Regions from separate parts of the Aeromonas sp. TECH754 genome, predicted to be linked through region 1. Evidence: predicted binding sites of a transcription regulator. Region 1 holds the regulator's gene; the other holds the start of a gene.

Region 1 (4,422 bases):
GGGGCGCTCCAGATCCGGACCGACACATATTCTGCGGCATAACCCTGCACCTCGGGGGAGCCGCCACTCAGCCCGATGAGGGCCGGCAAGAAGGGTAACAACAGCAGCAACAACGCCATTCCCAGACCGATCGCCAACCCCAGCGCCCGCGCCAGGGTGTCCAGCGTCCCCTCGGCACTGGCGGCGCCGTGGGCCTGGGCCGTCAGCCCGGTGGTGGACATGCGCAGGAAACCCAGCAACCAGAAGAGCAGATTGATGAGGGTCGCCCCGACCGAGACGCCGCCGAGAAACCAGGCTTGACCGAGATGACCAATCACCCAGGTATCCACCAGCCCGAGCAGCGGGGTGGTGACGTTGGAAAACACCATCGGCAGGGCAAGCACAAACACGGCGCGGTGGCGCCGGGGATCGCGCAACCAATGCGGGATCAGCATGGGCAGGGCCAGTTTTGCAGCATCACTGGTCGGCCAGCCGCACTATCCGCGCGAAGTCCGAGACCAGGGTTTTCATCGCCACATGAGGCACCTGACCTGAGTCCATCTGAGGTCTGAACACGGCCGTCATCTTGCCCTCTGGACTGATCAGGACGATCGAGGCCGAGTGGTCTATCAGGTAATCCTTGCTGCCGTGATCGACGATGGAGTAGACGAGGCCGAGGTTGCGCACGAAGGGAAACAGCTGGTTGTGAGGGCCGGTGGCCGCCTTGAACTCCGGCTGGAAGAAGGCGGTGTAGCGCTTGAGGCGGGCGCTGTCATCCCGCTGGGGATCCGCCGAGATGAAGGCCACCTGACTGCCGGGCGCGATTTTCTGCAATTCAGGATAGACGGAGCGCAGATCGGCCAGCGTGGTCGGGCAGATGTCCGGGCAATAGGTATAACCGAGAAACAGGAAGGTCCAATGCCCGCTCAGACTGGCCGCAGTGAAGGGTTTGCCATCGCCGTCGGTGAGGGTGAAGGGGTTGATATCCCGCCCCGCCGGATAATAGTCAGCCTGCTCTGGCAAGGAAGGCTGGCTCCAACTGTATGCGATCATCATGCTGCCAACCAGCAGCAAAAACAGCAGGGGGTAACGTGGTTTAATCATATAAAACAGAGCCTTGCTAGTCTATTCAGGCGATGGGGCGGGCCCGGTGCAGGGGTATTGTAACCCGGAGCATGCCGCCTCTGGCTACCCCGGAGTCCGGATATCGGGCACAAAGAGGGTCAGTTCGGGCTACGCTGGCCCTCATTATTCATCATGGATAGGAAAAAACAGAAGCCCCACGTCAGGTGGGGCTCACAGCATGCTGGCGAAATGGATCAGGGTCGCCGCCGGTGCTGCGCCTGGGGACGCCGGGCCACGGCGTGCAATGGAACGACCGGGGCAACCCAGGGGGCATCCGGCAACCCTATGTCGTGGTGGCGGCGAAACAGGCGTACCAGATGGACAATCTTGTCCTTGGGGCATCCCAGCCAGATGGTCCAGCCATCCCCCTTGTGATACACCCAGAGCGCATAGAACCACGTCATCCGACTGCCCTTGATGAACCGGGTAATGGAGGATGCGGGCGCTGCGGCCAGACCCGGATCCCATGGCGAGCTTGAAGCCATACCTGTCCTCCTTGCTCAACAGGCCACGTCGACCAGTGTCCTGCCATCAGGATGACAGGCAAAACACCGTCGCGTACTGACTGAGTCGTGCCGGGTCATGGACTCTGTGCGAGCGCCCTGACGACTCTCCCTTCTCTCCGGCGCCGCCTTGGCGGTCGCCAGTGTTGCATCCCTTCGACCTTGTGCTGGCCGGTTCAGGCAACAATCCGGATCATGGCCGATCCCGTGGCCCGGTAACGGCGCATCGCGCCTCCTCAAAGGATATATCCGAAATGCCGGCTGTGTGGCGGCACTCTCATTGTTGCGCTCGCTTTGCCGCTTTCTTTTGTAGCAAACGATGGGGCAGAAAATGCTGGGTATCGGGGAGAAACAAGCAGGCGGGGCAAACGGCAGAAACAAGACGGCCTCCCGCAGGAGGCCGTCCATCAGATCTCATTACCGGATCTTACATCCAGTCGGCATTGCGGATCACGCCGACCGCCAGCCCCTCTATGGTCAGATGCTGGCTGGAGAGATCCACCGAGATGGGCGCGAGCTCTTCGTTTTCCGGCAGCAGCCACACCTGGCTGCCCTTGCGCTGGAAGCGCTTGACGGTGACATCCTCATCGAGGCGAGCCACCACGACCTGGCCATTGCGCACGTCCTGGGTCTTGTGTACCGCCAGCAGATCGCCATCCATGATGCCGATGTTCTTCATGCTCATCCCCTGTACCCGCAGCAGGAAGTCTGCTCGTGGGTGGAACAGGGCGGGATCCACCTGATAGTGGCTCTCGATGTGTTCCTGGGCCAGGATGGGTTCGCCCGCCGCCACCTTGCCGATCAGTGGCAGACCGCTCTCTTCCGGCGCGGCTTCCTCTTCTTCGATCAGCAGACGGATGCCGCGGGAGGTACCGGGCATGATCTCGATGACCCCTTTCTTGGCCAGGGCCTTCAGATGTTCCTCGGCCGCATTGGCCGACTTGAAACCAAGCTTCTGGGCGATCTCAGCACGAGTCGGCGGCATACCGGTCTCGCTCATGTTCGCCTTGATAAGCGCCAGCACTTCAGCCTGGCGGGGGGTAAGAGGTTTCATAGCATGGGCACCTGTCTTTTTATACAGCACACTGGCAGTATATACAGTGCTGGGGCCAAGGCAAGGCGTTGCTGATATTTGTCGTCTGCTTCTCGCAAAATGGCGCATTCTTGATCCTGCACAGGCACTCATCCTACCTCTCGGCGACAAGCCAGCGGTGATTTGTTATGCTCACGCCGCATTTTTTTGGAGAGCAGACACCCATGTCCATCGGACAGAACATTTCCAGAGCCATCCTGCAATGGCCGGTCAGCTTCTTGGTCAATCACAAGAGCCTGCCGGAAAACCCCATTACGGAACTGGATCTGGACCCGGCCAGACCCATTGTCTATGCCCTGAAGACCAGCTCGATCACCGATCTGATGACCCTGCAGCAGTGCTGCGAGGATCTCGGCCTGCCCGGCCCCTTCACCCCGCTGGAACTGGGCGGCCAATTGCTGCCGCGCTATGTCTGCCTGGATCGGCCACCGCCCCTGTTTGGCAAACGCACCAAACCGCTCCCCTTCTTGCAAGAATTTCATCAGTTGCTGGATCTGCACAAGCAGGATCCGGCGCTGGATATCCAGGTCGTCCCCGTCACCCTGTTCTGGGGTCGCGCCCCTGGCCGCGAGGGCGAAGAAGCCTCCGGCTGGAACATCATCAGCAGCCTGGCGCCAAACCGGCTCAAGAAGGCACTGATCGTGATCCTCAAGGGGCGCGAGAACCTGGTGCGCTTCTCCCCGCCGCTCTCCCTGCGTCATATGGCAGACAAGCACGGTACCGACGAGGCTATCGCCCACAAGCTGGCGCGGGTGGCCCGCACTCATTTCAGCCGCCAGCAACTGGCGGCAACCGGCCCCAAGCTGCCCAACCGCAACCTGTTGTTCAAGCAGTTGCTGGATTCGAGCGTGATCCAGCAGGCCATCGAGGAAGAGGCGCAGCGCGAGGGAATCAGCCTGGAGAAGGCGCAGAAGCGCGCACACGGCTACATGGACGAGATCGCCTCCAATTTCTCCTTCCGGCTGATCCGGCTCGGCGAGACCTTCCTCGGCTGGTTGTGGAACAAGCTCTACCGCGGCCTGTCGGTCAACGGTGCCGAAAAGGTGCGCCAACTGGCACAGGAAGGCCACGAGATAGTCTACGTGCCCTGCCATCGCAGCCACATGGACTACCTGCTGCTCTCCTATGTCATCTATCACCAGGGCATGGTGCCACCTCACATCGCGGCCGGCATCAACCTCAACTTCTGGCCGGCGGGCCCCATCTTCCGCCACGGCGGCGCCTTCTTCATCCGCCGCACCTTCAAGGGCAACCCGCTCTACAGCACGGTGTTTCGCGAGTACCTGAACCTGCTGTTCGCCAAGGGCTACTCGGTGGAGTTCTTCACCGAAGGGGGACGCTCGCGCACCGGCCGCCTGCTGCCTCCCAAGACCGGGATGCTGGCCATGACTCTGCAGGCCATGATGCGCGGGCTGGACAGGCCGGTGACCCTGGTTCCGGTCTATCTGGGCTACGAGCATGTGATGGAGGTGAACACCTATCACAACGAGCTCAAGGGCAGCCGCAAGGAGAAAGAGAGCTTCCTGCAGGTGCTCGGCATCTTGCGCAAGCTGCGCAACTACGGCCGGGGCTTCGTCAACTTCGGCGAGCCGTTGACCCTCAACAGCTACCTCAGTGAGCAGGTCCCGCACTGGAAGGAGAGCATCGGCCAGGAGGAGCGCCCCGACTGGATGGCGCCCACCGTCAACCGGCTGGCCGAATTGCTGATGACCCGCATCAACG
Region 2 (4,422 bases), 2.4 Mb from region 1:
TCATGTTGCCGGTACCGGATGCCTCATAACCGGCGGTGGAGATCTGCTCGGACACGTCGGCGGCCGGGATCAGCTTCTCTGCCAGGCTCACGCGGTAGTTCGGCATGAACACTACCTTCAGCTTGCCCTGGATGCGGCTGTCATTGTTGACCCGATCCGCCAGCTTGTTGATGGCGAAGATGATGTCTTTGGCCAGCTTGTAACCAGGCGCGGCCTTGGAGCCGAAGATGAACACCCGCGGGTGCATGTCATAATCCGGGTTCGCCAGCAGGCGACGGTAGAGCGCCATGATGTGGATGAGGTTCAGCTGTTGGCGCTTGTACTCGTGCAGACGCTTGATCTGGATGTCGAAGATGGCTTCGGCGCTGACCTCGATCCCGGTCTCGGCCTTGATCACCTTGACCAGCTTCTCCTTGTTGTGGCGCTTGATGCGCATGAACTGCTGCTGGAACGCCTCGTCATCGGCAAACTGGGTGACGGCGCGCAGTTTGTCCAGCTGCAGCGGCCACTCCTTGCCCACCACCTCGTTGTAGAGCTCGGCGAGCTCCGGGTTGCAGGCCAGCAGCCAGCGACGGGGAGTGACACCGTTGGTGACGTTGCACATTTTTTCTGGCCAGAGCGCGGCGAACTCGGGGAACAGATCCTCTTTCACCAGCTTGGAGTGGATCTCGGCCACGCCGTTGACCTTGGAGGAGCCGATCACGCACAGGTTGCCCATGCGCACCTTGCGCACAGCTCCCTCTTCGATGATGGAGAGCTTGGCCTTGATGGCATCGTCACCCGGCCACTTGGGTTCGACCAGGTTGTTCAGGAACTGGGCATTGATCTCGTAGATGATCTCGAGATGACGGGGCAGTACCTTCTCGAACAGGCTGACCGACCACTTCTCCAGTGCTTCGGGCAACAGGGTATGGTTGGTGTAGGAGAACACCCGGTAGCAGATGGACCAGGCGGCTTCCCAGGTCAGATCCTCTTCATCCACCAGCACCCGCATCAGCTCGGGGATGGCCACGGTCGGGTGGGTGTCGTTGAGCTGGATGGCGATCTGGGCGGCGAAGTTGCTGAAGTCGCTGCCATGGGCGCGCTTGTAGCGACGCATGATGTCCTTGATGGAGCAGGCACAGAAGAAGTACTGCTGGATCAGGCGCAGCTCTTTGCCCGCATCGGTATCATCGTTCGGATAGAGCACCTTGGAGATGGTCTCTGCCTGGGCTTTTTCCGTCTGGGAGTCGATGTAACCACCGGCATTGAACACGTCCCAGTCAAAGAACTCGGAGGCGCGAGATTCCCACAGGCGCAGGATGTTGACGGTGTGACCGCCAAAGCCCACCACCGGGATATCCCAAGGCACCCCTTTGATCTTGCGACCGGCGTGCCACACCTTCTTCAGGCCGCCATTGTCGCCGAACACGGTTTCGACGTAGCCATAGAGCGGGATCTCCTGCACGGATTCGGGGCGGCAGATCTCCCAGGGGTTGCCATATTCACGCCAGGAATCCGGACGCTCGATCTGGTGGCCATCCTGAATTTCCTGACGGAACAGGCCGTGTTCGTAATGGATGCCGTAGCCGACCGCCGGGTAGTTCAGGGTCGCCAGGGAATCGATGAAGCAGGCGGCCAGGCGGCCCAGGCCACCGTTACCGAGCGCCATGTCGGGCTCTTGCTCGCACAGGTCGGTCAGTTCCAGACCGAGTTCACCCAGTGCCTCTTCGCAGGTCTTGTACAAGGAGAGGTTGTGCAGGTTGTTGGAGGTCAGGCGCCCCATCAGGAACTCAGCAGAGAGATAGTGGATGGCACGGGTATCTTTCTTGAAATGCGTCTGCTGAGTGCGGGTCAGGCGTTCGTACACCTGTTCGTTGACGGCGGCGGCGGTCGCTTTCCACCACGCTTCTGGCGAGGCTTTCTGTTCGCTTGTCCCCAAGGTAGAACGCAGGTGACGCACGATACTCGCTTTGAGCTGATCTTTATCCAGTTGGAGATCCTGGTCTGTCTTCTTCTTGGTAGCCATAAACCATTTTCCTTCGTTACAAATAAAAATTGTTATCCCATTTTGGGACCGGCGCTGTTGTTATCTCATAATATGTTCCGGCGTGGGCATACTAGCTAAAGCCGTTGGCTTAAAAGTTAACGTGAGTCACACTTTAACGCATAAAGATGACAGTTAAAGCATGAAAACCCTTTCCTTAAAGTTACCTTAACAAAATTAAAATTCAGATAAAAATCATGCAGTTAATAATTACTTTTCAAGATATTATCATGAATAGGTTTTCAGCGATTGCGCACATCTGAAAATACGTGAAAATAACGCCCACCACAGTGCGCGTTGAAACCGGTTTCAATGTTCAATGCATCGCCAGGCAATAAAAAAGGAAGGTGCCCCAGTTGGGGCACACTTGGTGGGCGAATTATCCATGGGCCTTGAACTGATTGCTCATGGGATCGTAGTGATAGCCAATCTGTTGCAGACGCGTGGCCAGCTGATCCTCTGTCATGTCGTAGTAGGCCAGCAACTCTTCCAGACCATCGCACTCCAGCCGCAGCTTCTCGTTGATGATCCCGAGCAGAATATTGGCATCCAGCCGTTGCAAGGTACTGACATCCATCTTGGTCTCTCCTCTTGCCATACAGACTGTATAACCATGAGCGCCTGCCCCCGCTTTGTCCATAGTTCAAAAAACACCCACCACACCATCGGGATAAATATCTTTTTAATTCAACCAAGTAGATCATGGCCTTGTCAATCCGCTCACATTTTTAACCACAAATGTCTTGTCACCGGCATGAGATGGAACTACTGTATACGCATACAGCATGGTTATTCATACAGGACACTTATATGAGCCAGCCCCTGAGTCACCTCACCTCCTCCCCCTCTGCCGGCCTGATCAATCCCTGGCCCACCCGCCATCAGAGCAAGCAGGAGCATGAGCCTCGACTGGCAAGTGACCTTCATGCCGCGCCGCTGCTCGACGAGCTGGGACGACTGAGCCAGGGTAACAGCGGCTGGATCCTGCTCATCGCCCCGCCCGGCCTGCCCGTGGCCGAGCAGTGGCAGGCGCAGGGGATCAACCCCGCCCGGATACTGGTGGTCCACGGCGCCAAGATCAAAAACTGGCAGCGGGTGCTGGAGCAGAGCCTGGGCAACGGCCACTGCGCCGCCGTATTGACCTGGCTGCCCCAAGAAGTGGCCCTGGATCACGGCAAACTGAGCACACTGGGACAACGCTCCGGTGTACTGACCCGATTCTTCGAGCCCCAGAATGCCCCTCTCCCCATTCAGGGCGGCCACCTCTGTTATGGCGGCCAGGACATCTACCTCAACCATTGAGCGCGGCATCCTCGATGTACCGCCATGTGTCGAGAAGGATGCGTGCCGGAAGGTTTAATGATCTCGCCCTCCTCTCTCGATAGCGGCATGGCGACTGAGCCTGCGGGCACGAAACCCGAGCCATAAAAAAGAGGCGACCCCGAGGTCGCCTCTTTTCGCCGTGCTGGCCACAAGGCTGCCTGGCAGCCGTCACCGAGACGGATGGATACCGCAATGCAGATCAGGAAAGCTTGACGTCCAGCTCGGCAATCTTGGCAGACCAGTAGGCCGGGCCCGTCTCGTGAATGTTGTTGCCCTCAGAGTCGACCGCCACTGTCACCGGCATGTCCTCCACCTCGAACTCATAGATGGCCTCCATCCCCAGGTCGGCGAAGGCCACTACCCGTGCCTTCTTGATGGCCTTGGCCACCAAGTAGGCGGCGCCGCCGACCGCCATCAGATAGACGGCCCTGTGCTCCTTGATGCTCTGCACCGTCTTGGGGCCACGCTCTGACTTGCCAATCATGCCGATGAGGCCGGTCTCCCCCAGCATCATGTCGGTGAACTTGTCCATCCGGGTGGAGGTGGTGGGGCCCGCCGGGCCGACCACTTCGTCACGGACCGCATCGACCGGGCCCACGTAATAGATGAAGCGGTTGGTGAAGTCGACCCCTTCCGGCAACCCTTCCCCCTTCTTGAGCATGTCGGCAATACGCTTGTGAGCCGCGTCGCGACCGGTCAGGATCTTGCCGGAGAGCAGCACGGTATCGCCGCTCTTCCAGCTGGCGAGCTCGGCCTTGGTGATGCCGTCGACGTTGACCCGGCGCACGTTGCCACCGGACTCGCGGGTGATCTGTGGCCAGTCTTCCAGTCTCGGCGGGGTCAGCTCGGCAGGACCGGAGCCGTCCAGCTCGAAGTGGACGTGGCGGGTGGCGGCGCAGTTGGGGATCATCACCACCGGCTTGGAGGCGGCGTGGGTCGGGGCGGACTTGACCTTCACATCCAGCACGGTAGTGAGACCGCCCAGACCCTGGGCACCGATCCCCAGCTTGTTGACCTTGTCATAGAGCTCGACACGCAGCTTCTCTTCGGTGGTCTCGGGACCCCGGGCGATC

Evidence for each region. Region 1 encodes LexA, which represses DNA repair genes until DNA is damaged. Its sites were predicted from a motif close to ANCTGTNTNNNNANACAGNT; they were not measured.
Region 2: a site for LexA is predicted at 2,793-2,812, ahead of ACZ9IL_RS05770 (DUF4250 domain-containing protein). Genes of this name have one in related genera too.

Annotation. Positions count from the first base shown of each region.
Region 1 is NZ_JBWBRA010000001.1:3,781,758-3,786,179, forward strand. Features, by position in the region: gene ACZ9IL_RS17270 (MATE family efflux transporter) at 1-434, opposite strand, end outside; gene ACZ9IL_RS17275 (SCO family protein) at 457-1,083, opposite strand; gene ACZ9IL_RS17280 (hypothetical protein) at 1,299-1,589, opposite strand; gene lexA (transcriptional repressor LexA) at 2,035-2,661, opposite strand; gene plsB (glycerol-3-phosphate 1-O-acyltransferase PlsB) at 2,865-4,422, shown strand, end outside.
Region 2 is NZ_JBWBRA010000001.1:1,344,379-1,348,800, reverse strand. Features, by position in the region: gene ACZ9IL_RS05775 (glycogen/starch/alpha-glucan phosphorylase) at 1-2,008, opposite strand, end outside; gene ACZ9IL_RS05770 (DUF4250 domain-containing protein) at 2,406-2,603, opposite strand; gene ACZ9IL_RS05765 (cell division inhibitor) at 2,837-3,328, shown strand; gene ACZ9IL_RS05760 (fumarate hydratase) at 3,549-4,422, opposite strand, start outside.